Regions from separate parts of the Micromonospora sagamiensis genome, predicted to be linked through region 2. Evidence: riboswitches for the same ligand, from Rfam matches in the RefSeq annotation. Region 2 holds a riboswitch; the other holds the start of a gene.

Region 1 (11,770 bases), 2.3 Mb from region 2:
CGATGAGGGCGGGACGGTTGGTGTAGGTCAGGCTCGTCTCCAGCCAGCCGGTTTCGCTCCGCTGCACGGTGCCGCCGGTGCGGCTGCCGGCGTCGGGGATGGTCGACACGTGGATGCGCAGCCGGGCGTGGATCACGGGGTCCAGGAGACCGGTGACCGAGAACTTCAGGTAGGAGATCCGCGTCGGGCTCCCGGCCACTGCCAGCACCGGTTGGCTGTCGAAGTTGCTGTTCGGCGCGCTCGCACTCACATAACTGTCGTTGGTGGGGTAGAAGACGAAGTTTCCGTTGGCCCGTACCGGAGGGGCGAAGGTGAGGGTTCCGGCCAGGATCGCCAGGACGAGCGCTGCGGCGTATCGGGATCTGTGCACCTGTCGCCATCCCTTCGTGGGCTTGGGATGCCAGTCCACTCCCGACCCGTCACGGACCAGGCACCAGGTGACGCCTCCCGGTTGATGGGGCATTGACGACCGCTGTGGTGCGCTCGGTGCCCCGACCGAAGGCAGAACCACCATGAAGGTCCCCGGAATTCCCTTCGTCCAGGGCCGCAACGCCTACCGCGACCAGGACGGTCTGAAGTACGGCATCGCGATCCACTCCACGGCCAACGACGCCACCGCCGAGCAGGAGGCGGACTACGCCACCCGGCGCACCGACGGGGTCAGCTCGCACTTCTACGTCGACTCGAACTCCATCGTCCAGTCCCTGGACACCGACGCCCGCGCCGGTCACGCCGGCTCAGGCACCGGCAACGAGAACGCCATCGCCGTGGAGATCACCGGCACCAACGCCAGATCCCGACAGTGGTGGCTCGACAACGTGGCCTGGGACCGGCTCGCCGCCGTGCTGGCCGTGGTCTGTCGCCGGCACGGCGTCGTGCCCCGCCGCGCCACTGTGGCCGAGATGAGTTCGAACCCACGGGTCCGGGCCTTCTACGGCCACGACGACATGCGGCTGGCCTGGGGTGGCACCACCCACACCGATCCCGGCGCGAACTTCCCCTGGGACCACCTGCTGACCACGGTCGAGCAGGCCATCGATGACAGTGAGGACGACATGACCCCCACCCAGTTCCTGGCCATCCTCCAGGACCCCGCCGTCGCCCGGACCATGCGCGCCCTGCCCTGGCAGTACGTCGGCGGAGGCATCCCGACCGACTACTCCACCCTCCGGGTGCTCAACGAGACCTTCGAGAACGTCCGGGACCTGCTGATCCGCAACCCCAGCGAGGAGATCGTCCGTGGGGTGCTGGCCACGCTGACTCCGGAGGCCATCGCCGCCGCGATCCCGCCCGACCTGGCGCAGAAGGTCGCCGCCGAACTCGCCCGGCGGCTCGCCGACTGACAGGCGTCAGGCGGCGGCGTCGGTGTGGCTCACCTCCGGGAAACGGGAACCGGAGAGACGGTGGACGGCGGTGCGGCGGATATTCAGCTCCGCCATGGCCGCGTCCGCCGCCCGGGTGAGGTACACGACGGTGGCCTTCCGGTCGGTGATCCGGATCGACTGGACCGGGGTACGGTCGCCCAGGTCGGTGACGGTGACGTAGCGCGGCTCGCCGCCGACGTTGCGCCACACCACCAGGCTCCAGAAGCGTCCCGTGCCGCCCGTCTCCAGCATGACGGCGCCGACCGCGTCGGCCGCCCCGTCGCCGTCGAGGTCACCGATCGCGCAGGGCTCCTGGAGCAGGACGGTCGCGCCGTCCTCGCCGCTCCAGCGGCCCTCGTGCAGCGGCAGGTGATCCGGGTATCCCTGGTACCGCACCGTGCTGCTGCCCACCTGCGCGTCGCGGAGGTCCCCGCAGGTCAGCGCGCGTACCTTGCGTCGTGGCGTCTTGGTGGGGCTCGGGGTGGGGTCGGCCCGTGCCTCGTCGTCCCGGTCGGTCGACGGGGTGACGACCTTCTTCGCGGAGGAACCGGCCGCCGGCCGGCTGTCCCGGGACCGCTTCTTCTTGCCGCTGCCACTGCCACCACAGGCGGTCAGTACGCAGACCAGCACCAGTGCCACCACTGGCACGATCCTCCGACGCATCGTCCGCCACCTTTCCCTCGAACCGGTGAGCGGGACAGTACTGAATGGATGCCAGTGCCGGTCGAGGGCTGATCCGCGGATCGCGGGACGGCGGGCTCAGGAGGCCGTGACCGCCGGCCACCAGGTGACCGCCGGCACCGCCAGCAGCGCGCCGACCAGGAGCGCCGGACCGAAGGGCATCGCCGTCCGCCAACCGACCCGGCGGGTGGCGAGGAGCACCAGCAGCACGGGGACGTTCACCACCCAGGGCAGCACCACGCCCAGGACCACCGCCTCCCATCCCAGCCAGCCCAGGTACCAGCCGAGCAGCGCGCCCACCTTCGCGTCACCGACGCCGAGGCCACCGCCGGGCAGCAGCACCATCCCGGTGAGGACCAGGCCGACCACCAGGCAGGCGAGCAACCCTCGCCACCAGTCGTCCCACGCACCGCTCCGCAGGGCGACGGCACCGAGCAGCACCGGAGTGGCCGCCAGTGCCGGCAGCACCACCTGGTCGGGCAGCCGCTGGCAGGCGACGTCGATGACGCCGAGCAGCACGCCGAGCACCGTGAGGGCGAGGAAGAGCGGCAGTACGGCCACCGGTCCCAGCGCCGCCCCGAGCAGCCCACCGGCCAACCCGGCGATCGAAGCGGTCAGCCAGCGTGGCACCCCCAGCCGGTGTCCGCACCCGCACCGGGCCGCCACCCACCCGCGTGCCCCGGCCGCCAGCGGGGCACCGCACGCGGCACAGTCCCGCCGGACGGGCTGCCCGTACGGCACGGCGAGGCGGTACGCCACCGCCGGGACGAGCGCCCCCGCCACCCCGCACCCCAGCGCAGCCGCCAACACCGCCGCACCCTATCCCTCCTGCCCCGGGGCCCACCCTCCCGCCGGGGACCGGCGAGGGCGAGGTGGCTCACAGCGTGGGAAGGAGGGTCGGCAAAAGCGCAGGCCGCTCGTAGAATCTGCTGCACAACTGAATACCTCATCCAGAGGGGCTGAGGGATACGGCCCGACGACGCCCCGGCAACCACCCCGTGCGCTCAGAGCTGAGCGTCCGACGGGGCAGGTGCCAAATCCGTCCCCGCCGCAGGGTGCGACGCGGGGAAAGATGAGAGGACCCTCGACATGACGTCGACGATCGTCGCCCCCGGTATCGACACCACCGCCAGCCCCGCCCGCGCCCTCGTCTGTCGCGCCTGTTCGGCCCGGTACCCGCTCGCCGCCCAGCACGCCTGCTACGAGTGCTTCGGCCCGCTGGAGGTCGACTACGACACCGCCGCGCTGGCGCGGGTCACCCGGGAGCAGATCGAGGCCGGCCCGCAGAACCTCTGGCGGTACGCCGCCCTCCTGCCCGCCGGCCAGGACCCGGCCACCCGGGTCACCCTCGACCCCGGGCTGACCCCGCTGGTCGCCGCCGGCAACCTCGCCGCCGAGCTGGGCATCACCGCCCCGCTCTGGATCAAGGACGACAGCGCCAACCCGACCCACTCGTTCAAGGACCGGGTGGTCTCGGTGGCGCTGACCGCCGCCCGCGCGCTCGGCTTCACCCGCTTCGCCTGTGCCTCGACGGGCAACCTGGCGAACTCCGTGGCCGCGCACGCCGCCCGGTCCGGCGTGCCCTCGGTGGTCTTCATCCCGGGTGACCTGGAACAGGGCAAGGTGATCACCACCGCCGTGTACGGCGGCGACCTGGTCGCCATCGACGGCTCGTACGACGACGTGAACCGCCTCTGCGGCGAACTGGTCGAGACCGACGAGTTCGAGGACACCGCGTTCGTCAATGTGAACGTCCGTCCCTACTACGCCGAGGGGTCGAAGACCCTCGGGTACGAGGTGGCCGAACAGCTCGGCTGGCGGATCCCGGCGCAGGTGGTCATCCCGATGGCCAGCGGCGAACTGCTCACCAAGATCGACAAGGCGTTCAGCGAGCTGGTCGAGATCGGGCTGGTCGAGGCCCCGGCCGGCGGCTGGAAGGTGTTCGGCGCACAGTCGACCGGCTGCAACCCGATCGCCACCGCCCTGCACGCCGACACCGACACCATCACCCCGGTCAAGCCGACCGGTATCGCCAAGTCGTTGAACATCGGCGACCCGGCGGCCGGCCTCTACGCCCTGGAGGCGGTGCGGCGTACCGGTGGGTGGATGGACCACGCCGACGACGAGGAGATCCGCGCGGGGATCCGGCTGCTCGCCCGGACCACCGGGGTCTTCGCCGAGACGGCCGGCGGGGTGACCGTCGCGGTGCTGCGCAAGCTGGTCGCCTCCGGCCGGCTGGACCCGACCGCCGAGACGGTGGTCTTCAACACCGGCGAGGGACTGAAGACCATCGACGCGGTCGCCGGCCAGGTCGGCCCGACGCACCGGATCAAGCCGTCGCTGCGTGCCGCCCGCGACGCCGGGCTGCTCGGCTGACCTGCGTCTCGTCCCGACGGATCGGCCGAACCGCCCGAACGGGGGATCGGGTCGATCCGTCGGGTAACCGACCGTTCGCCCAGGGTACGAAAAACCACCCTCCAGGGACTTGACGTCAGTAACCGGTCAGGCGCAGGATGCTTCCTGCGGGAGGGCGTTCGCCGAAGACTTTTCAAGCCTTACGACCCAACGCCGGCGGCGTTGTGCGATCGTCCCTCCCGACCAGAGCTTCCGGGCCAGCGATTAAATCGCTGGCCCGTTTCCGTTCCGGTCGCGCACGCTCGTCGGCATGAGCATCGTCATCGCGTCCTTCGACGAGTCCGACCAGGCCGCGATCGACGCGGCGTTCCAGGTGGCCGCCGCCGCGCAGGCCGTCGACCTGCCGGACGTTCCGAGCCCGTCCCATCAGGTCTTCGAGAGCGCACTCCGGCACCCGATGCCCGGCAGATCGCTCCGGATGGCGCTGGCGACTCTCGACGACGTCCCGGTGGGCTACCTGGTGCTGCACCTGCCACAGTTCGAGAACATCGAGAACGCCAGCCTCGACCTGGTCGTCCGCCCGGATCGCCGGCGGCGAGGCGTCGGACGGGCGCTGTACGAGCACGCTGTCCGGGTGCTGCGTGAGCAGGGCCGGAAGCGGATCATCTCGGCGTCGGTCGGGCCGCTGCCGGAGGGGCCGGACCGGCCGGCCGTCGGCGCGGGGTTCGCCGCCGCGCTCGGTGCCCAGCCGGCGCTGGGCGAGGTGCGCCGCCGGCTCGTGGTCGACCGGCTGGACCACGCCGTCCTCGACGCGCTGCTGGCCGACGCGCGCGAGCGGGCCACCGGGTACCGCACGGTGACCTGGCAGGCGGAGGCCCCCGAGGAGTACGTCGCCGACGTCGGCCACCTGGAGAGCCGGCTCGTGCTCGACTCCCCGACGGGAGACCTGGTGCTCGAGCCGGAGCGCGTCGACGCGGAGCGGGTCCGGAGCATCGAGCGCGTGCTGACGGCCCGCGGCCGGGCCTCCTACCACTGCGGAGTGGTGCACGAGGCGAGCGGCCGGCTGGTGGCCTGGACGATGATCATCGTACTGCCGACCGTCCCGTGCCACGGCGACCAGCAGATCACCATCGTGGATCCGGCCCACCGTGGGCGCCGGCTCGGCCTGCTCGCCAAGATCGAAAACCTGCGGTACGCGCTGGCGCACGAGCCGGAGCTGCGGGAGGTCGACACCTGGAACGCCGCCGACAACCGTCACATGATCGCCATCAACGAGCAGCTCGGGTTCCGTCCCGTCGACGCCTGGACGAACTGGCAGCTCGACCTCTGAGCGCGGCCTCCCCGTCCGGCCCCCGCCCGGCGCTGTCCCGGGCCCGGCGACGCAGGACCGCCGCCAACGGTCGCCGGGCCGCCGTGGACGTGCGCAGTGCCGCCGCCCAGGGCCGCAGGGTCGGCTCGGGGTATCCGCCAGCGGCCAGGCCGGCCCGCCGCTCGAAGACGTTGCCGCAGCCGTAGCTGCCGGTCGACGCGTACGACCAGGCGCAGGCGAGCCAGTACGCCGGCCAGAAGAGCGGTCCGAGCAGCGCGTACTGGCCGGTGTGCCGTCGCTCGTGGCCGAGCAGGTCGGCGCGGTCCGGGTGCAGCAGCCACTCGGGTGGGCGGCGGGTCAGCACCACCGCGCCGACCGTGAAGCACCCCTGCCTCGGCACCGGCAGCCGGTACCCCCCGGCGACGACCAGCCCGTCCGCCGTGCGCCGCCGGGTGGTGCGGGCCAGCACCGCCAGCGCCAGGCCGACCGGCGTGGTGCCGTTGAGCCAGGTGAGCGTGGTCCGCGTCCGCTGCCGCACGGCTCCAGGATGCGCCGCCGGGTCGAACGCGGCCACCCGGCGGCTCCTACCGACCGGTCCCGGGCTGCGGCATGATGGCGGGCATGACGGAGACCCCGCATCCCCTGTACGCCACGCACGCCGACACCCTCGCCCGGGCGCTGACCGCGATCTCCGAGCGCGGGTACTGGTCCGCCTACCCCGAGTCCCCCAGTCCCCGCGTGTACGGCGAGACCGCCGCGGCCGACGGGCGGGCCGCCTTCGAGGCGTACCTGGACGGCGATTTCCCCCTCGACCAGCCGGGCACCGGCGAGCGGGTCGCCACCGAGGCGAGCCCGTTCGGGGTGCCGCTGGGCGTGCGCTACCCGCATGCCCGGGTCGACGAGCTGGTGACCGCAGCCTCCGCCGCGCTGCCCGCCTGGCGGGACGCCGGCCCGCAGGCCCGTGCGGGGGTCTGCCTGGAGATCCTGTCCCGCCTGCACAAGCGCATCTTCGAGCTGGCCAACGCGGTGCAGTACACCAGCGGACAGGCCTTCGTGATGGCGTTCCAGGCCGGTGGGGCGCACGCGCTCGACCGGGCGCTGGAGGCGATCGCGTACGCGTACGCGGAGATGACCCGGCACCCGGCGACGGCCCGGTGGGAGAAGCCGGCCGGCAAGGGCGACCCGCTGCGGATGACCAAGACGTTCCACGTGGTGCCCCGCGGCGTCGCGCTGGTGATCGGCTGCAACACGTTCCCGACCTGGAACTCGTACCCCGGTCTCTTCGCCTCGCTGGTCACCGGCAACCCGGTGCTCGTGAAGCCCCACCCGCGCGCGGTGCTGCCGCTGGCGATCACCGTCCAGGTGGCCCGGGAGGTGCTCGCCGAGGCCGGGTTCGACCCGAACCTGGTGCTGCTCGCCGCGGAGGCCCCGGGCGAGAAGCTCGCCTCCGACCTGGCCCTGCACCCGGCTGTGAAGATCGTGGACTTCACCGGCTCCACCGAGTACGGCGACTGGCTGGAACAGCACGCCCGCCAGGCCTCGGTCTACACCGAGAAGGCCGGGCTGAACACGGTGGTGATCGACTCCACCGACGACTTCGCCGGCCTGTGCCGCAACCTCGGCTTCACGCTGACCCTGTACAGCGGCCAGATGTGCACCACCTCGCAGAACATCCTCGTGCCGGCCGACGGTATCGCCACCGACCAGGGGCACAAGACCTTCGACGAGGTCGCCGCCGGGATCGCCGCAGCGGTGGGCAAGCTCACCGCCGACCCGGCCCGCGCCGTCGAGCTGACCGGGGCGATCGTCAACGACGGGGTGCTGGAGCGGCTGGACGAGGCGGCCAAGCTCGGTGACGTCGTGCTGGAGTCGCGTCCGTTGGCGCACCCGGCGCACCCCGACGCGGTGGTCCGTACGCCGACCATCGTCAAGCTCGACGTGGACGCCACCGCGACCTACGGCCGGGAGTGGTTCGGTCCCATCTCGTTCGTGATCGCCACCGGCTCGACCGCGCAGAGTCTGGAGATCCTCCGCACCACGGTCGGACGGAAGGGCGCGCTGACCGCCGCCGTCTACTCCACCGACGAGGCGGTGCTCGACGCGGCCGAGGCGACGGCGGTCGAGGTCGGGGTGCACCTGTCCTGCAACCTGACCGGCGGGGTCTTCGTCAACCAGTCAGCGGCGTACTCCGACTTCCACGCCAGCGGCGCCAACCCGGCCGCCAACGCCGCCCTGACCGACGGCGCGTACGTGGCGAACCGGTTCCGCGTCGTGCAGAGCCGCCGCCACACCGCCTGACCGGGGTTGGTTGGTTGCAGGGGACCCTTCCTACCGTTTTTTGTGTAGGAGGGGTCCCCTGCAACCCGCTCGGGCGGCTCGGCGCGCTCGCTCAGGCGGCTCGGCGCATCTGGAGTTCGCGCATCGACGGGATCGTGGGGTGCGGCACGCGTACCCCGGTGTCGGTGAAGCCCAGCCGTAGGTACGACCGGTAGGCCCGGTCGTTGCCGATCACCACCTCCAGCATGAGCTCCGGGCGTCCGCACGCCCGCGACCAGGCCCCGACCCCGTCGATCAGGGCGGCGAGCAGCCCGGTGCCGCGCCAGGCGGGGGTGACGTAGACCCCGAACACCACGGTCAGGCCCGCCTCGTGCGGCGAGGCGACGCCCCCGGCGTGGCCGACCAGGCGACCGCCGGGATCGGCGACGAACTGCGCGGTGTGCGGGCCGGTCGAGGTGTACGCGATCCGGGCGGCGAACTCGCCGTGCGGACGGGCGGCGGCGTCCGCGAGGGTCTCCAGGAAGGCCAGCGGCGCGTCCGCGAGCATCTCCAGGCGCAGGGCCCGCATTCGTGCGGCGTCGGTCGGGCGGACCCGGCGGACGGTGGGTACGCGTGCCGTCGAACCGGCCGGATTCCGCGTCATGTCCGAATGCCTACCGCAATGATGGCCGCCAATGTGATTCCGGGTCGACAGCCGCCCGTTATGCCCCGTTTTGTGATCGTGCGCTGCGGTCACGCTTCGTGTAGCGTGCGATTTCGGTCACCGAACATCGGCCGCTCCGGGCCGGTGCGGAAAGCGGTGATCCCGATGCCGGTCGGGTCGGTGTCGGGGGTTGCGTGTCGCCCAGCGAAGTGAGGAAGTGCACCGTGGCGCAAGGCACCGTCAAGTGGTTCAACGCCGAAAAGGGCTACGGCTTCATCGCCGTCGACGGAGGGCAGGACGTCTTCGTCCACTTCTCCGCGATCGAGATGGACGGCTACAAGGCGCTGGACGACGGGCAGCGGGTCGAGTTCGAGATCGCTCAGGGGCAGAAGGGTCCGCAGGCCGAGCGGGTGCGCGTCATCGCCTGAGCCGACCACGTGGAGGCGACGCTGCCGTGCCGCCGCCACGACCGGGAACGCCACGGGCCGCTCCGGCGCGCAGTCTGCCGGCGGGGCCACGGTCGACCCGTCCCCTCCGGGCCCGCCCGGATCCGACCTTTCGGAGCCGGGCGCGCCCCCGTCCACCAATCCGTCTCGGCGGCTCGCTGAGTCGCCGACCCGACGCGAACTGCGGCATATCGGGGTGTCCCCTCCGTACGGACACCCCGATATGCGGCGAACGCCGGGTCTCTCGCGCCTCGCCGGGCCTCTCGCGACTTCCGGACCTCTCGCGCTTTCCGGGCCTCTCGCGACTCCTTGGGCCTTGCGTCTTCCGGACCTCTCGCGTCTCCTCGGGCCTCTCGCGCCTCCCGGGTTCACGGCTCTCCCCGTCCCGGGTGCCTCCGGGGGTGCCTTCGGGCGGCCACATCCCCGGCCGTTCCCCGGCCGTCCCCTCGGGTCTTCCAGGGTGTTCCGCCGTTGGGTGTCCGCCTGTCCGGCACCCTCCCCTCTCCGTCCCCTCGCCGCGTCGATCATGAACGGGACGTGTCCAGAGAGGTCGACTCGTTCGTCTGACTCATGACCCTCTCGCGTCCGACGCGGTGTGAGCCCGCCGGTGAGAGCGCCCGACGGAGGCATCGTGCTTGCACTCGGCAGGGGAGAGTGCTAAACAAGTCATTGGCACTCGCATGGCGCGAGTGCCAATGGTCGGGGCGGTAGGGCCACGGTCACGCGGCATCGAGCAGCGTGGCACATGGCCGGTCGTCGCGGGCTATCCGGCCCGGCCGAGGAGACGTCGTCGTCGCCAGGTGGCGACGTCCCAAGGTGCGTACACCAGGCGGCCCATCCGGGACACACACTCGGGTGGCCCGTGAGTGTCCAGGAGGACAACGCCGTATGGCCAAGATGATCGCGTTCGACGAGGAGGCCCGTCGCGGCCTCGAGCGGGGCATGAACCAGCTCGCCGACGCCGTGAAGGTGACGCTCGGCCCCAAGGGCCGCAACGTCGTGCTCGAGAAGAAGTGGGGTGCCCCCACCATCACCAACGATGGTGTGAGCATCGCCAAGGAGATCGAGCTCGAGGACCCGTACGAGAAGATCGGGGCCGAGCTGGTCAAGGAGGTCGCCAAGAAGACCGACGACGTGGCCGGTGACGGCACGACGACGGCGACCGTCCTGGCCCAGGCCCTCGTCCGCGAGGGTCTGCGCAACGTGGCCGCCGGTGCCAACCCGATCGCCCTGAAGCGGGGCATCGAGGCTGCGGTCGCGGCCGTCTCGGAGGAGCTGTCCAAGCTCGCCAAGGACGTGGAGACCAAGGAGCAGATCGCCTCCACCGCCTCCATCTCGGCTGGTGACACCAGCGTCGGCGAGATCATCGCCGAGGCGATGGACAAGGTCGGCAAGGAAGGCGTCATCACCGTCGAGGAGAGCAACACCTTCGGCCTGGAGCTTGAGCTCACCGAGGGCATGCGCTTCGACAAGGGCTACATCTCCGCGTACTTCATGACCGACCCGGAGCGTATGGAGGCCGTCTTCGACGACCCGTACATCCTGATCGTCAACAGCAAGATCTCGTCGGTGAAGGACCTGCTCCCGATCCTGGAGAAGGTCATGCAGGGCGGCAAGCCGCTGCTGATCATCGCCGAGGACATCGAGGGCGAGGCCCTGGCCACCCTCGTCGTCAACAAGGTCCGGGGCACCTTCAAGTCGGTCGCCGTCAAGGCGCCGGGCTTCGGTGACCGCCGCAAGGCCATGCTGGGCGACATCGCCATCCTCACCGGTGGCCAGGTCATCAGCGAGGAGGTCGGCCTCAAGCTGGACGCCGTCGGCGTCGAGATGCTGGGCCGCGCCCGCAAGGTCGTGGTGACCAAGGACGAGACCACCATCGTCGACGGTGCCGGCGACGCCGAGCAGATCCAGGGCCGGGTCAACCAGATCCGGGCCGAGATCGACAAGAGCGACTCCGACTACGACCGCGAGAAGCTGCAGGAGCGGCTGGCCAAGCTGGCCGGTGGCGTTGCGGTGATCAAGGTCGGCGCGGCCACCGAGGTCGAGCTCAAGGAGCGCAAGCACCGCATCGAGGACGCCGTCCGTAACGCGAAGGCCGCCGTCGAGGAGGGCATCGTCCCGGGTGGTGGCGTCGCGCTGGTGCAGGCCGGCAAGACCGCCTTCGACAAGCTGGACCTGGTCGGCGACGAGGCGACCGGCGCGCAGATCGTCAAGATCGCGCTGGACGCCCCGCTGCGGCAGATCGCCGTCAACGCCGGCCTCGAGGGTGGCGTCGTCGTCGAGCGGGTCCGCAACCTCGACGCGGGTCACGGCCTCAACGCCGCGACCGGTGAGTACGTCGACCTGCTGGCCGCGGGCATCATCGACCCGGCCAAGGTGACCCGGTCGGCGCTGCAGAACGCCGCCTCGATCGCGGCGCTCTTCCTCACCACCGAGGCCGTCGTCGCGGACAAGCCGGAGAAGACCCCGGCCGCCCCGGCTGGCCCGGGTGGCGGGGACATGGACTTCTGAGTCCGGTTCCGACACACGCCGAAGGGGCGGACCGCATCAGCGGTCCGCCCCTTCCGCCTTGCCCGGCCCCGGGTGTCCACCGGCCGTTCGTGCTCCTCGCCGCGCGGGTCTCGGGTCCGGTCCGGTCACGTCGGCAGGGGCCGTCGTCGGCCCGGACGGTCGTCCGGCGGGTCGGCCCCGAGGG
Region 2 (11,770 bases):
CTGCCGAGGCTGCCCTGATGGGTATGAACATGCTCATCGAAACCACAGCCGGCAAGAACTACTCCGAGACCGAGTACGCGACGTGGTTGCGGGATGCCGGATTCTCCGACATCCGCACCCTGCCGTTCGTCGCGGCCGGCGCGAACGGGGTCGTCATCGGCGTCAAGGACTGACCGGACCGTGGCGGGAGTCGGGGCGGGCCGGGAGCTTCGTGCCCGGCCCGCCCCGGCTGAGCCCTGGCAAGCTGAACGAGCGGTCCACTCCCAGCGCCGGGGACGGGACGCACCCGCACCACACCTCGACGCGGCGCAACCCTTTCGGGCGCTGGCCTGCGGAGCCCCGGCCGGAGCGCGGCCGTGATCGCGAAGAAGAGCAGGGTTCGTTACTATTAGCCTTTCGTGATCCCGGTGCGGATCATCTACCGATAGATTCCCATCGCAGCGGTGGCGCCGGTTACGTCACTGTCGGCGAGGAAGGGCGGCAATGGAGCGGCCGGACTGGGCACCAGACGATGTCGATCTGAGTCGCCCGAGCGTCGCCCGGGCCTACGACTACTGGCTGGGCGGCTCACACAACTTCGAGGTCGACCGGGAGTTCGCCCGCCAGGCGCTCGCGGCGGTGCCGGATCTCCGCCTGGTGGCGCGGGCGAACCGTGAGTTCCTGCATCGCGCGGTGCGGTTCATGCTCGACGAGGGGATCCGGCAGTTCCTGGACATCGGGTCCGGTATTCCGACCGTCGGCAACGTGCACGAGATCGCCCAGCGGGTGGATCCGGACGCCCGCGTGGTCTATGTGGACATTGATCCGGTGGCCGTGGCGCACAGCACGCAGATCCTCGCCGGCCAACCGAACGCGGTGGCGCTGCTTGAGGACCTGCGCCATCCGGAGGCCATTCTCGAACATCCGGAGACCCGACGGCTGTTGGACCTCGACCGGCCGGTCGGTCTGCTGCTCGTGTCGGTCGTACACGCGATCCCGGACGAGGACGATCCGTACGGGCTGGTCAGGCGACTGTGGACGGCGCTGGCACCGGGCAGCTGCGCGGCGATCAGCCATGTCACCACCGACAGCCGACCGGACGAGATGGGGGAGGGCGCCCGGCTGAGTGGTCGGACGAGCACGCCGGTCACCGCCCGGACCCGATCCCAGGTGCAGGACCTCTTCGCCGGCCTCGAGCTGGTGGAGCCCGGTGTGGTCTGGTCGCCGTTGTGGCGTCCCGAGACTCCGGACGATGTCGGTGAGCATCCCGAGCGGATGAGCTTCTACGTCGGAGTCGGACGCCGCAGGTGAGCGATCGGCCCGATGCCGACGGGGCCGACGACCGGTGCCGTCAGGGTGTCGAGGAGTTCGCCAGGGTGTGGGCCGCCGCGCTCCACCGGGCCCACTACGTGCCGATCAGCGCCGAGGAGCGGCATCGGATCGTCATCGGGCTGGCGGACCGTCTGGTCGCCGGTGTCCTCACCGAACCGGCCGAACCCGGTGGCGGCCGACGGATCGGTGCCGAACTCGTGGCGGCCGGCTTCGGGTCACCGGAGGCGCTCGGTCGGACGATCGCGATCGTCGGCTCACGCCTCCGCGCCGATCTGGGGCTGCCGGCGGACCCCGCGCTCGACGCCCGGCTGACCGGGCTGCTCGCCGACCTGGCGGTGGGCTTCGCGTCGGCGGCCCACGACCGTAGCCTCCAGGCCCAGGACGGGGTCCGGTTGGCCGCGCTGGCGGCGCACACCCGGGCCGAGAAGGCGTTGCGGGTCAGCGAGGCCCGGTTCCGTCACTTCGCCACCCACGACCAGTTGACCGGACTGCCCAACCTGACGTTGTTCACCGAGCGCCTCGAACGGTTGTCCGCCGCCGGCACGCCGGCCGACCGGGCCGGCGTCTGCTGCTTCGACATCGACGACTTCGCGGCGGTCAACGACGTGCTCGGGCATCCGGTGGGCGATCTGCTGCTCCAAGCTGTCGCCGACCGGCTCGGCGCGATCACCGACCGCCGGATCGACCTGGTGGCCCGTCTGGACAGTGACCGGTTCGCGATCCTGGCCGTCGGCACCACGTGCGGCGAGGACACGATCAAGATCGCTGACCGGGCGCTCGCCGCGCTGGCTGCCCCGTTCCACGTCGCCGGTGCCGAGGTACCCCTGACGGCGAGCGCGGGAGTCGCCGAGGGAGCGGTCCGCGACGGCGGCGCCGCGCAGTTGATGCGCGCCAGCGAGATCGCGCTGCACTGGGCCAAGGCGGACGGGAAGGCCACCTGGCGTCAGTTCGACCGGGCACGCAGCAACGCCGACGCCGAACGTTACCGACTGTCGGCGGCCATGCCGGCGGCCCTGCGGCGGGGCGAGTTCACCCTCGCCTACCAGCCCATCGTCGATCTCCGGTCCGGCCGGCTGACCGGGGTGGAGGCACTGGCCCGCTGGCACCATCCCCAGCTCGGCCTCTTGGGTGCCGCCCGGTTCATCGAGTTCGCCGAACGCACCGGCCTCGTCGTGGCGCTGGGCAACCACCTGCTGGAGCAGGCGTGCCGCCAGGCCAGCCGCTGGCAGAGCCTCCAGCCCGGTCTGTACGTCAGCGTGAACGTATCGGTGCGCCAGCTCCACCAGAGCGGCATGGCCGGGGCCGTCTCCCAGGTCCTCGACCGGACCGGCCTGCCGCCGAGCCTGCTCCAGCTCGAAGTCACCGAGCAGGCGGTGATCGAACTGACCGGTACCGTGACGGACACCCTGACCGCGCTGATGAAACTCGGGGTCCGACTCGTCATCGACGACTTTGGTGTCGGCTACGCGAACCTGGCCAACCTCCGCGCCCTACCCCTGCACGGCCTCAAACTCGACGCCAGCCTGACCCGTCCGTCGACACCGACGATCAGGCGAGCGACGATCCACCACCCCGCCACGGACGACGATTTCCTCACCACCGTCGTGTCGCTCGGCCACCAGCTCGGTCTCACCGTGACCGCCGAAGGTATCGAGACCTCCCAGCAGGCCGACCGCATGGCCGCCACCGGCTGCGACAGCGGGCAGGGCTGGTACTTCGGTCACCCGGTGCCGCCCAGCGAGATCACCGACAGCATCGTGGCGCAGCACCAGCAGATGCCCACCACGTAGCTGCCCGGATTTGGCCGGACCGCGTCCGGCAGCTAAGCTGCGGCCCAGGTCATGAGTGCCAGCGACAAGCCCCGGCTTGCTGGCCGGCAACCCTCGTCGAGGTTCGCGGTGGGGTGCCCCGGGTGATGACCCGGCCCAGCGCGATCAGGTGCTGGGCAAGCGCGGACCCCGTCCAGCTGCCGTTCCGGGGTCCCTGGACTGCCGGAGGTCTGCCATGACCACTGCCCTCGTACCGTCGCCCCTGCGTGCCGGACTCCGTCCGGCACCGCAACCGCCGTACCCGCCGCTCCAGGTGCTCGGAGTGCCCGGCGAGGTCAACCTCGACTACGCCGCCTCCGCACCCTGCGCCCGTGCCGCCGCCGACGCGGTGGCCGAGCTGCTGCCCTGGCACGCCAGCGTGCACCGGGGTGCCGGCGCCCTCTCCCGGCGCTGCACCCTCGCGTACGAGCGGGCCCGGCAGACCGTCGGCGACTTCTTCTCCGCCCGCCCCGAGGATCACGTGATCTTCACCCGGAACACCACCGACGCGCTCAACCTGCTCGCCCACGTGCTTCCCGCCGGCACCAAGGTCGTGACCTTCGCCGCCGAACACCACGCCAACCTGCTGCCCTGGCCCGCCGGGGCACTCCGACTGCCGGTGCCCGACTCTCCGCACGCGGCGGTACGCGGGCTCGCCGCCGCCCTGCGTGAACTGCGTCGCGGGTCCGACCCGAGTGCGCCGATCCTGGTAGCGGTCACCGGCGCGAGCAACGTCACCGGGGAGTGCTGGCCGGTGGCCGAACTCGCCCAGGTGGCCCACCGGTACGGCGCCCGCGTCGCGCTGGACGCCGCCCAGCTGGCACCGCACGTTCCCGTCGACCTGGCGGCGCTCGACGTGGACTACCTCGCCGCGTCCGGGCACAAGCTGTACGCCCCGTTCGGTGCCGGCGTGCTCGTCGGACGGGCGGACTGGCTGGACGCCGCCCCGCCGTACCTTCTCGGCGGCGGGGCCACCCGGCACGTCGGGCCGGCGACGCACGACGTGCGCTGGACCACCGGCCCGGGGCGGCACGAGGCCGGCACCCCGAACCTGCTCGGTGCGGTGGCCCTGGCGGCGGTCTGTACCGCGCTCACCACCGCGGACCGCGCCGCCCTGCACCGCCGTGAGCAGGCATTGCTGACCCGGTTGCGTACCGGCATCGCGGCACTGTCGCACCTCGTCGAGCTGCGGACGTTCGGCCCCGCGGCCGACCGGGTCGGCATCGTGTCGTTCGTGGTCGCCGGCCGGGACTCCGCCGAGGTGGCGGCCACCCTCGCCGCCGAGCACCGGATCGGGCTACGCGACGGGCTGTTCTGCGCCCACCCGTTGGCCCGACGGTTGCTCGCCGAGGCCGCCGCGCGTAGTGGGCGCCGCGACCTGCCGCCCACCGCCCTGCGGGCCAGTCTCGGACTGGGCAGCACCGACGACGACGTGGACCGCCTGCTGGCCGCCCTCGCCGCCCTCGGGTGAGCCTGGCCGGCCACCCGGCTTGTCACCGGTGACCGGCACGACGTGTCACGGCGAGTCGGCGAACCCGGTCATCCGCCGGGGAACTGGTCCGGGTCGACGCTGCTGGTGCTGGCGTTGCCGCCCACCACAGGGGTGAGGGAGAGCGTCCAACTGGTGTACGTCCGCGAGGTGGTGCTGAACTTGAGCGGGTCGTCGAACTTCTCGAAGTCGCAGTCCCGGCTGAACGCCCTGTTCTTGGCGTCCCAGTCCTTGCCGCTGGTCATGAAGATCTGGTAAGTCCCGTCCCGGACACCGCGTACCGTGAAGGTGCTCTTGCTCCGGACGTAGACCCGGGTGACCGCTGTCTTGCCCCGGGCGATGCTGATCACCGCGTCGGCGCCACCATTTTCGATCTTGAGCTGGCCGAGGCCGCCCTTGGTCCGCTTGACGTAGGAGCCGTTGCTCAGCCGCCGGTTGCCGTCCTTGGTTTCCTTCGGGACGAAGGAACCGACCTGGTAGGCCCGGGTGGGGTCGGTGGTCGCCAACGCCCGGGCAGCGGCCCGGAGTTGGTCGGCGGCCGTCTCCCGGCTGACCCGCGCGACCGCCGCCGGCCCGAGGCAGGCCTGCCCCGACGTGGCGGCGCCGGTGCCGGTCAGGGCGGCGGCCAGATCGTCCAACGCCTCGACGAGGGTGTCGTGGGCGGTCGCCACGCTCGCCGGCGGCACCACATCGTCCAACGCCTGGCGCTGGGTGCCGGCGGTCGTCGCGAGGTTGGACGCCGCAGTACGCACCGCCGTGGGGCTCTTGGCCGCGGCGAGGGTCCGGAAGCCCGTGTTCAACGCCTGGTCGGTGCTGGTCAGCACCGTCTGGTACTGGTCCGGGGTCATGGGCGCGGCGCTCGGGGACGGCGCGACCGACGGTGCTCCGGAGCGGGCCCCGGCGACCGGTGCGCCGTCCTCGTCGTCGCCGTCGAGGAAGAACGCCAGCGGCAGTCCGCAGCACGCCAGCACCGCCACGACCGCCACGGCGGCGACGACGAGCACCGTCCTGCGGCGCGCCGGCTGGACCGGGGCGAGCACCGGCGGACCGTGCTGCGGCGGACCGGGCGGGGGCCCGAACTGTGGCGGAGGCCCGAACTGTGGCGGAGGCCCGAACTGTGGCGGGGGCCCGAATTGTGCCGGCGTCGCGTTCACCCGGACCCGGACGTACGCGTCCTGCGGTGATCCGTCCGGCCCCGCCGGTCCCAGACCGGCCAGCCGCAGCATCGAGCCGTCGACGGTCCCGGCCGGAACGCGGACCGTCGCCGCGTGTCCGGACCAGGGAAGGACGATGGTCTTCACGGTCTCGGCGCCAGCTTCATCCGGGCCGAGCTCAAGCGTCAGGTACGCCTCGGGCTCCACGTGTCGAGTATGGACGACCCGCGCAACGGCGTTCCACGCCCGGGTCCGCCGGCCCACCGGGGTGCCGGTGGGCCAGCGGACCGCCGGTCAGCTCACCGACTTGTTGTAGCTCTCGATCGCCGACTGGACGCTCGCGGCGGCGTCCTTCATGGCCTGCTCGGCGGGCTTGGTGCCGACGATGGCGGCCTCCAGCCCGTCCTCGGCGGCCTTGCGCGCCTGCGGCATCACGCCGAGCAGGCAGCCGGCCGAGGCGACCGACGGCGGCAGCGCGTGCAGCTGGTCCACCGCGGTACGGAACTGCGGGTACTTCGTCACCCAGCCCTTGTCGACCTGCTCCAGCGCGCCCACGTTGATCGGCACGTAGCCGGTGCCGGTGTGCCACTGGGCCTGCGGGGTGGCGCCGGCCGCGAACTTCACGAACTCCCAGGCGGCCCGCTTCTCGGCCGCGCTGTGGCCGACCCCGTTGATCCAGAGCGACGCGCCGCCGATGATCGGCCCGCCGGTGGAGGAGTCCGACACCTTCGGGTACGGGGCGGTGAGGACGGTGAACTTGCCCGCCGCCGCGTCGACGTAGCCGCGCAGCACGCTGGTGGACTCCAGGTGCATGGCGACCGTACCGGCCTTGAAGGCCGCCTGGGCGTCGTCGGTCTTCCGGCCGGTGTTCGCCGCGTACCCGTTGCGGACCAGGTCCGTCCACCACTGGGCGACCTGCACCCCCGCCGCCTGGTCGAACTGCACCCGGGTGGCGAGCTTCTGGCGTCCGTTGCCGTTGTCGCAGTACTCCTGGCCGTCGGTGGCGAGGAGCTGTTCGAGCAGCCAGCCGTAGATGGCCGCGCCGAAGCCGTACCGGGTGGTCTTGCCGCTGGCGTCCTTCACGGTGAGCTTCTTGGCCATCTCACCCAGCTCGGCCAGGGTCTTCGGCGGCTTGGTCGGGTCGAGCTTGGCGGACTCGAACGCCTCCTTGTTGAGGTACAGCAGGGGGGTGGAGGTGTTGAACGGCATCGACCAGAGCTTGCCCTCGACCGAGTAGTAGCTGGCGATGTTCGGCTCGATCTCGGCGACGTCGAACCCGTCCTTCTCGATGAACCGGTGCATCGGCACGACCTGCTTGGAGTCGACCATGAAGCGGGTGCCGATGTCGTACACCTGGACCAGGGCGGGGGTGCTCTTCTGCTGCACCGACGCCTTGTACTTGGCGATGGTCTCGTCGTAGCTGCCCTGGTAGACGGCCTTGATCTCGACCTTGCCGCCGTTGCCGGCGTTGAAGTCGGCGACCAGCTTGTCGACGGCGGCGGCGTTCGCCCCCTTCATGGAGTGCCAGAACTCGACCGTCGTCTTCCCGCTGGTGTCCTTGAGCGCCTCGGCGCCCGGCGCGTCCAGGGCGTCGGTCGACTCGCCGCCGGACTCGGAACCGCACCCGGCGACCAGCGCGGCGGCGGTGAGCAGGGCGACGATGACTGCGCCGGTACGGCGTGGTCGTGGAAGTGCCATTGCCTCTCCTCGGTGGGGGTTCAACGCAGTGCGCCCGCAGTGAGACCACGGACGATGTACCGCTGGCCGAAGAGCACGACGGCCAGGGTGGGGAGCAGGGAGAGCGCGACGCCGGCCAGGATCAGCCCCGGCTGGGCCGCCTCAGCATCGTTGAGCTGGGAGATTCCGATCTGGAGGGTCTGGTACTCCGGATCCCGGACGAGGATCAGCGGCCAGAAGTACTGGTTCCACGCGGAGAGGAAGACGTACACCCCGACCGCCGCGATGGACGGCTTGGACAGCGGGACGACCACCTGCCAGAGCAGCCGCCAGTGCCCACAACCGTCGATCACCGCCGCGTCGCGCAGCTCGCCCGGGAACTGGAGGAACGCCTGGCGCAGCAGGAACGTGCCGAACGCCGAGGCGAGGAACGGCAGGACGAGCCCGAGGTAGGTCAGCCCACCACGGGTCAGCCCCCAGTCCGAGATGGCCAGGTAGTTGGGGATGATGATGCTCTCCCAGGGGACCATCAGCGTGGCCAGGAAGAGCGCGAACGTCGCCGCCTTCGCCGGCATCCGCAGGAACGCGAAGGCATACGCGGCGAGGATGCTGGTCACCACCTGGGCGAAAGTGATCACACCGGCCTGCACGGCGGAGTTGACGTAGAACCGGCCGAGCGGCACGGCCTCGAACACGTCGCCGAAGTTCTGCCAGTGCAGTTCGCCCGGCACCAGCGCCGGGGGATAGGTGGCCAGGTCGCCGGGGCCCATCACGGCACCGGCGAACGCGTAGTACACCGGGAACAGCACCGGGATCAGCGCCAGCCCGAGTACGACGTAGACGGCGATCCGGCCGGGAGTGGTACGTCGGCTCATCGGTAGTGCACCCGCCGTTCCAGGACACCGAACTGGATGGCGGTGCAGACCAGCATGATCAGCAGCAGGACGACCGCCTGTGCGCTCGCCCCACCGAAGTCGGCGGAGCCGAACGCGAACGCCCGTTCGTAGATGGCGTAGACCAGGGTGGTGGTCGCGTCGTCCGGTCCGCCCTTGGTGAGGATGTGGATCTGGCCGAAGCTCTGCAACGCGTGGATGGTGGAGACCACGACGAGGAAGAACAGTTGCGGGGAGAGCAGCGGGACGGTCACGCTGCGGGCGAGCCGCCAGCCGGTCGCGCCGTCGAGCCGGGCCGCCTCGACCACCTCCTGCGGGATAGCCGCGACTCCGGCGGAGAGCACCAGCACGTTGTAGCCGAGGTTCATCCAGATGGTGGCGACACCGACCGCGGGCAGGGCGATGGAGGGGTCGGTGAGCCAGTTGACCCGGTCGACGCCGACCGCGCCGAGCAGCCCGTTGGCGATGCCGATGGCCGGGTTGTAGATCACGGCGAAGACCACCGACGCGGTGGCCACCGAGAACGCGAACGGCAGGGCGAAGGCGGTGCGCAACGCGCGTACGCCCCGGATCCGCGATTCCAGCAGCAGGACCACCAGTAGTGCGCCGAGCACCGCCGGTACGACGCTGATCAGGGTGAACATCGCCGTGGTGGCGAGCACCCCGAGGAATTCGCCGGACAGCATCTCGGCGTAGTGGTCGAAGCCGACGTAGGCGCTCGGCGCGCCGAAGATGTCATTGGCGTGGGTGGACAGGTAGAGGGTCCGGCCGAGTGGCCAGAAGATGAACAGGGCGAAGATCGCGACCGATGGCAGGAGCAGTAACCAGGACAGGCCACGCTCGCCACGTGGCCGGCCGGGCGCGGGGGCGCCGGCGCTCGTGGCCGCCGTGGGTGGGGCGTCTTCGGCAACCGAAGGGGGAGGCACCGCCGCACACTACCAACGGATCAGGCGCAGGAAATGCTCCGGACACCTCTGCGTTACCTGACAGCAACCTTCATGATCGGGTTCCGGTGTCGAGGTCGATGCCGTTTCCGAAATCCAGGGGGTGGAAACGGCGGTCGATGGCCCGGATCGTGGGTCGGCGCCCCGGGACTCGTCCACGACATTGACGTGCGCGAGAGCCCGTCGCGACGCCTTCACCGCCGAGTCGCCTCTCGGCTGGGACGTGGACTGGACGAACTTCACCGACGAGTACCCGGGCGTCCCCGGCGACGCCGAGACCTGGAAGCGCCGGCTGGCCCTCGCACTCGACCGGGGGGCCGCGACCATGCCCCGGACCGCCTGACCATCCTCCCCTGCCGGCCGGGCGAGGTGCGGGTGGTGCGCCGAGTCGCAGGTACCCGGACACGACCGCACCCCGTCGCACCGCTCCCCGGTCCCGGGGCCGGTCGTTGGGAGGGGCAGGTGGAACCGTTCGTCACGGTGTGCCGTCCTAGCCCTCGACTCGTGGTGACCCACGAGACCGGGGGAGACGGCGGAACGGAGAGTCGAGATGGCACGTCAGGGCTACCTTGCGATGCTGGTCGCGTTCGGCGCGCTGCTCGCCGGATGCGGCGGGCAGGCTGGTGCGGGCGCCGAGGACCCGGGGGCGCTCCGGGACGGTACGGAGGACGCGCGTCCGCTGGCACCGGAGGAGCTGCTGGGCGCCTGGACGCTCGTCGACGTCGACGAGCCCGGGGCGGGTACGATCCTGCACCTCGCACACCGTGACCTGCATGTGCTCGGCAGCCGCTGTGGCGTTCTGAGTGGATCCTGGCGGGCCGACACCGATGGTGTCTTCCTCGCGGAGGTCACTTCGGCCTCCGCCTCCGCCGTCGAGGGCATCCCGGGCTGCGAGAGGGCCAGCCAGGACACCCCCGACTGGCTGCGGCGCGTGACGGCGTACCGGTTCGACGACGGAGGGCGGCCCCTGCTCCTGGACGACCTGGCGCAACCGGTCGCCCGGCTGGTCCCCGGCGCGAGCCCGACCCCCGGGCCGGACATGGCGGCCTCCGTGCTGGCGCCGCCGGTGGTCACCGACGAGGTCCGGCGGGCCCTCGCGCCGGCCGCCGCGCTACCGGTGACGCTGACCCCCGCCGACCGGCACCGGCTCGCCGGCCGCTGGGTGCCCCTCACCGGGAACCGGAACGCGTACCTGGAGTTCACCGCGGACGGTGACTGGACGGGGTCCGACGGCTGCAACGGCTCGCGCGGTCGGTGGATCAGCGCGTCCGGGGGCACGCTGCTCGCCACCGCCGGGGCCACCACGCTGGTGGGCTGCGACAACGTGCCGGTCGACAGTTGGCTCGGGACGGCCCGGCGGGCCGGTTTCGACGGTGAGGTCCTGGTGCTGCTCGATGCCCAGGGCAAGGAGACAGGGCGGCTGCGCTCCGCCGGCTGACTGTCCGGATCGGAGTCCCTTGAGGGCGGCGAGGCAACACAGCCGAGGGCGGGGCCGTCGCGTCGGACGGCCCCCGCCGCTCGTACCGCGCTGCTAACCGGCGTACGTCTCGAACTCGGCGACCCTCGGCGTGCCGGTCGAGCTGGTGATCTCGAAGGTGACCTTGGTCAGTGCGGTGGGGGCGAAGGTGACGACGCCCGCCCCGCTGCCGGAGGCCAGGACGGCGCCGGTGCCGCCGTTGAGGACCCGCCAGGACCCGATGACGCCGACGGAGCCGGACGCCTCCCGGATGTTGATCCTGGACACCGTGGTCGCGGAACCCCACTTGATCGAGATGGAACCGGTCGAGCCGACCGGTGACCAGTAGGTGCTCATGTTGCCGTCCCGCACGTTGCCGTAGCTCGTTCCGTCGGCCTTGCTGGAGCCGTCGGAGCCGGCCCCGATGCTCAGGTTGGTTCCGCTGGACGGCGTCGGCGTCGGCGTCGGGCTGGTCGGTCCGGGCGTCGGGCTGGTCGGTCCGGGCGTGGGGCTGGTCGGTCCGGGCGTCGGCGTCTGCGGCGAGCAGTTGCCGTCCGACACCTTCAGACCCGTGTGGGCGCCGGCCGTCTGCCGGACGACGTCCGGCACGCAGCCGGCCCCGTCGAGGCTGTAGGGGTACGGGATGCTGACGGTGGTGTTGGACTGCGGGTTGGGGCCGGCGGGGTAGTTGTCGGTGCCGGGGGCGGACCAGGTCACGTTGTCGAAGATGTTGCCGCTGACCTGCCAGTACCCGCGTTCGCTGGTGTAGAAGGTGCCCAGGACGTCCTTGGAGTTCCGGAAGTAGTTGTTGTCCACCTTCGCGCGCGCCCCGGCCCGCGAGTTGATGCCCGACTCGTGGAGGCTCACGTAGTGGTTGTTGTAGACGTGGGCGATGCCGCCGCGCAGCAGGGGCGTGCGGGAGTCGATGTTCTCGTACAGGTTGTGGTGGTACGTGATGAAGCCGTTCGAGAGGTCGCTCTCACTGGACCCGACGAGGCCACCACGGCCCGAGTTGCGCAGGATGCTGTAGGACAGCGT

What was found. A riboswitch is a leader RNA that binds a small molecule or an ion and turns the genes downstream of it on or off. The one in region 2 is predicted to bind S-adenosylmethionine.
Region 1: it holds a riboswitch for S-adenosylmethionine, as region 2 does, so the genes downstream of both, thrC (threonine synthase) here and IGA62_RS00320 (aminotransferase class V-fold PLP-dependent enzyme) in region 2, are expected to answer to the same signal.

The regions. Positions count from the first base shown of each region.
Region 1 covers NZ_AP023438.1:2,342,063-2,353,832, reverse strand. Annotated here, with positions in the region: gene IGA62_RS10010 (CBM96 family carbohydrate-binding protein) at 1-370, opposite strand, end outside; gene IGA62_RS10005 (peptidoglycan recognition protein family protein) at 513-1,343, shown strand; gene IGA62_RS10000 (hypothetical protein) at 1,350-2,027, opposite strand; gene IGA62_RS09995 (A24 family peptidase) at 2,124-2,855, opposite strand; SAM riboswitch class I at 2,989-3,124, shown strand; gene thrC (threonine synthase) at 3,135-4,421, shown strand; gene IGA62_RS09985 (GNAT family N-acetyltransferase) at 4,711-5,730, shown strand; gene IGA62_RS09980 (hypothetical protein) at 5,669-6,247, opposite strand; gene paaN (phenylacetic acid degradation protein PaaN) at 6,331-8,007, shown strand; gene IGA62_RS09970 (GNAT family N-acetyltransferase) at 8,099-8,629, opposite strand; gene IGA62_RS09965 (cold-shock protein) at 8,854-9,057, shown strand; gene groL (chaperonin GroEL) at 9,964-11,586, shown strand; gene IGA62_RS09955 (hypothetical protein) at 11,712-11,770, opposite strand, start outside.
Region 2 covers NZ_AP023438.1:81,336-93,105, reverse strand. Annotated here, with positions in the region: gene IGA62_RS00335 (methyltransferase) at 1-173, shown strand, start outside; gene IGA62_RS00330 (SAM-dependent methyltransferase) at 484-1,290, shown strand; gene IGA62_RS00325 (putative bifunctional diguanylate cyclase/phosphodiesterase) at 1,287-3,101, shown strand; SAM riboswitch class IV at 3,149-3,269, shown strand; gene IGA62_RS00320 (aminotransferase class V-fold PLP-dependent enzyme) at 3,316-4,590, shown strand; gene IGA62_RS00315 (hypothetical protein) at 4,659-5,969, opposite strand; gene IGA62_RS00310 (ABC transporter substrate-binding protein) at 6,057-7,460, opposite strand; gene IGA62_RS00305 (carbohydrate ABC transporter permease) at 7,481-8,314, opposite strand; gene IGA62_RS00300 (carbohydrate ABC transporter permease) at 8,311-9,258, opposite strand; gene IGA62_RS00295 (hypothetical protein) at 9,440-9,619, shown strand; gene IGA62_RS00290 (META domain-containing protein) at 9,827-10,714, shown strand; gene IGA62_RS00285 (pectate lyase family protein) at 10,808-11,770, opposite strand, start outside.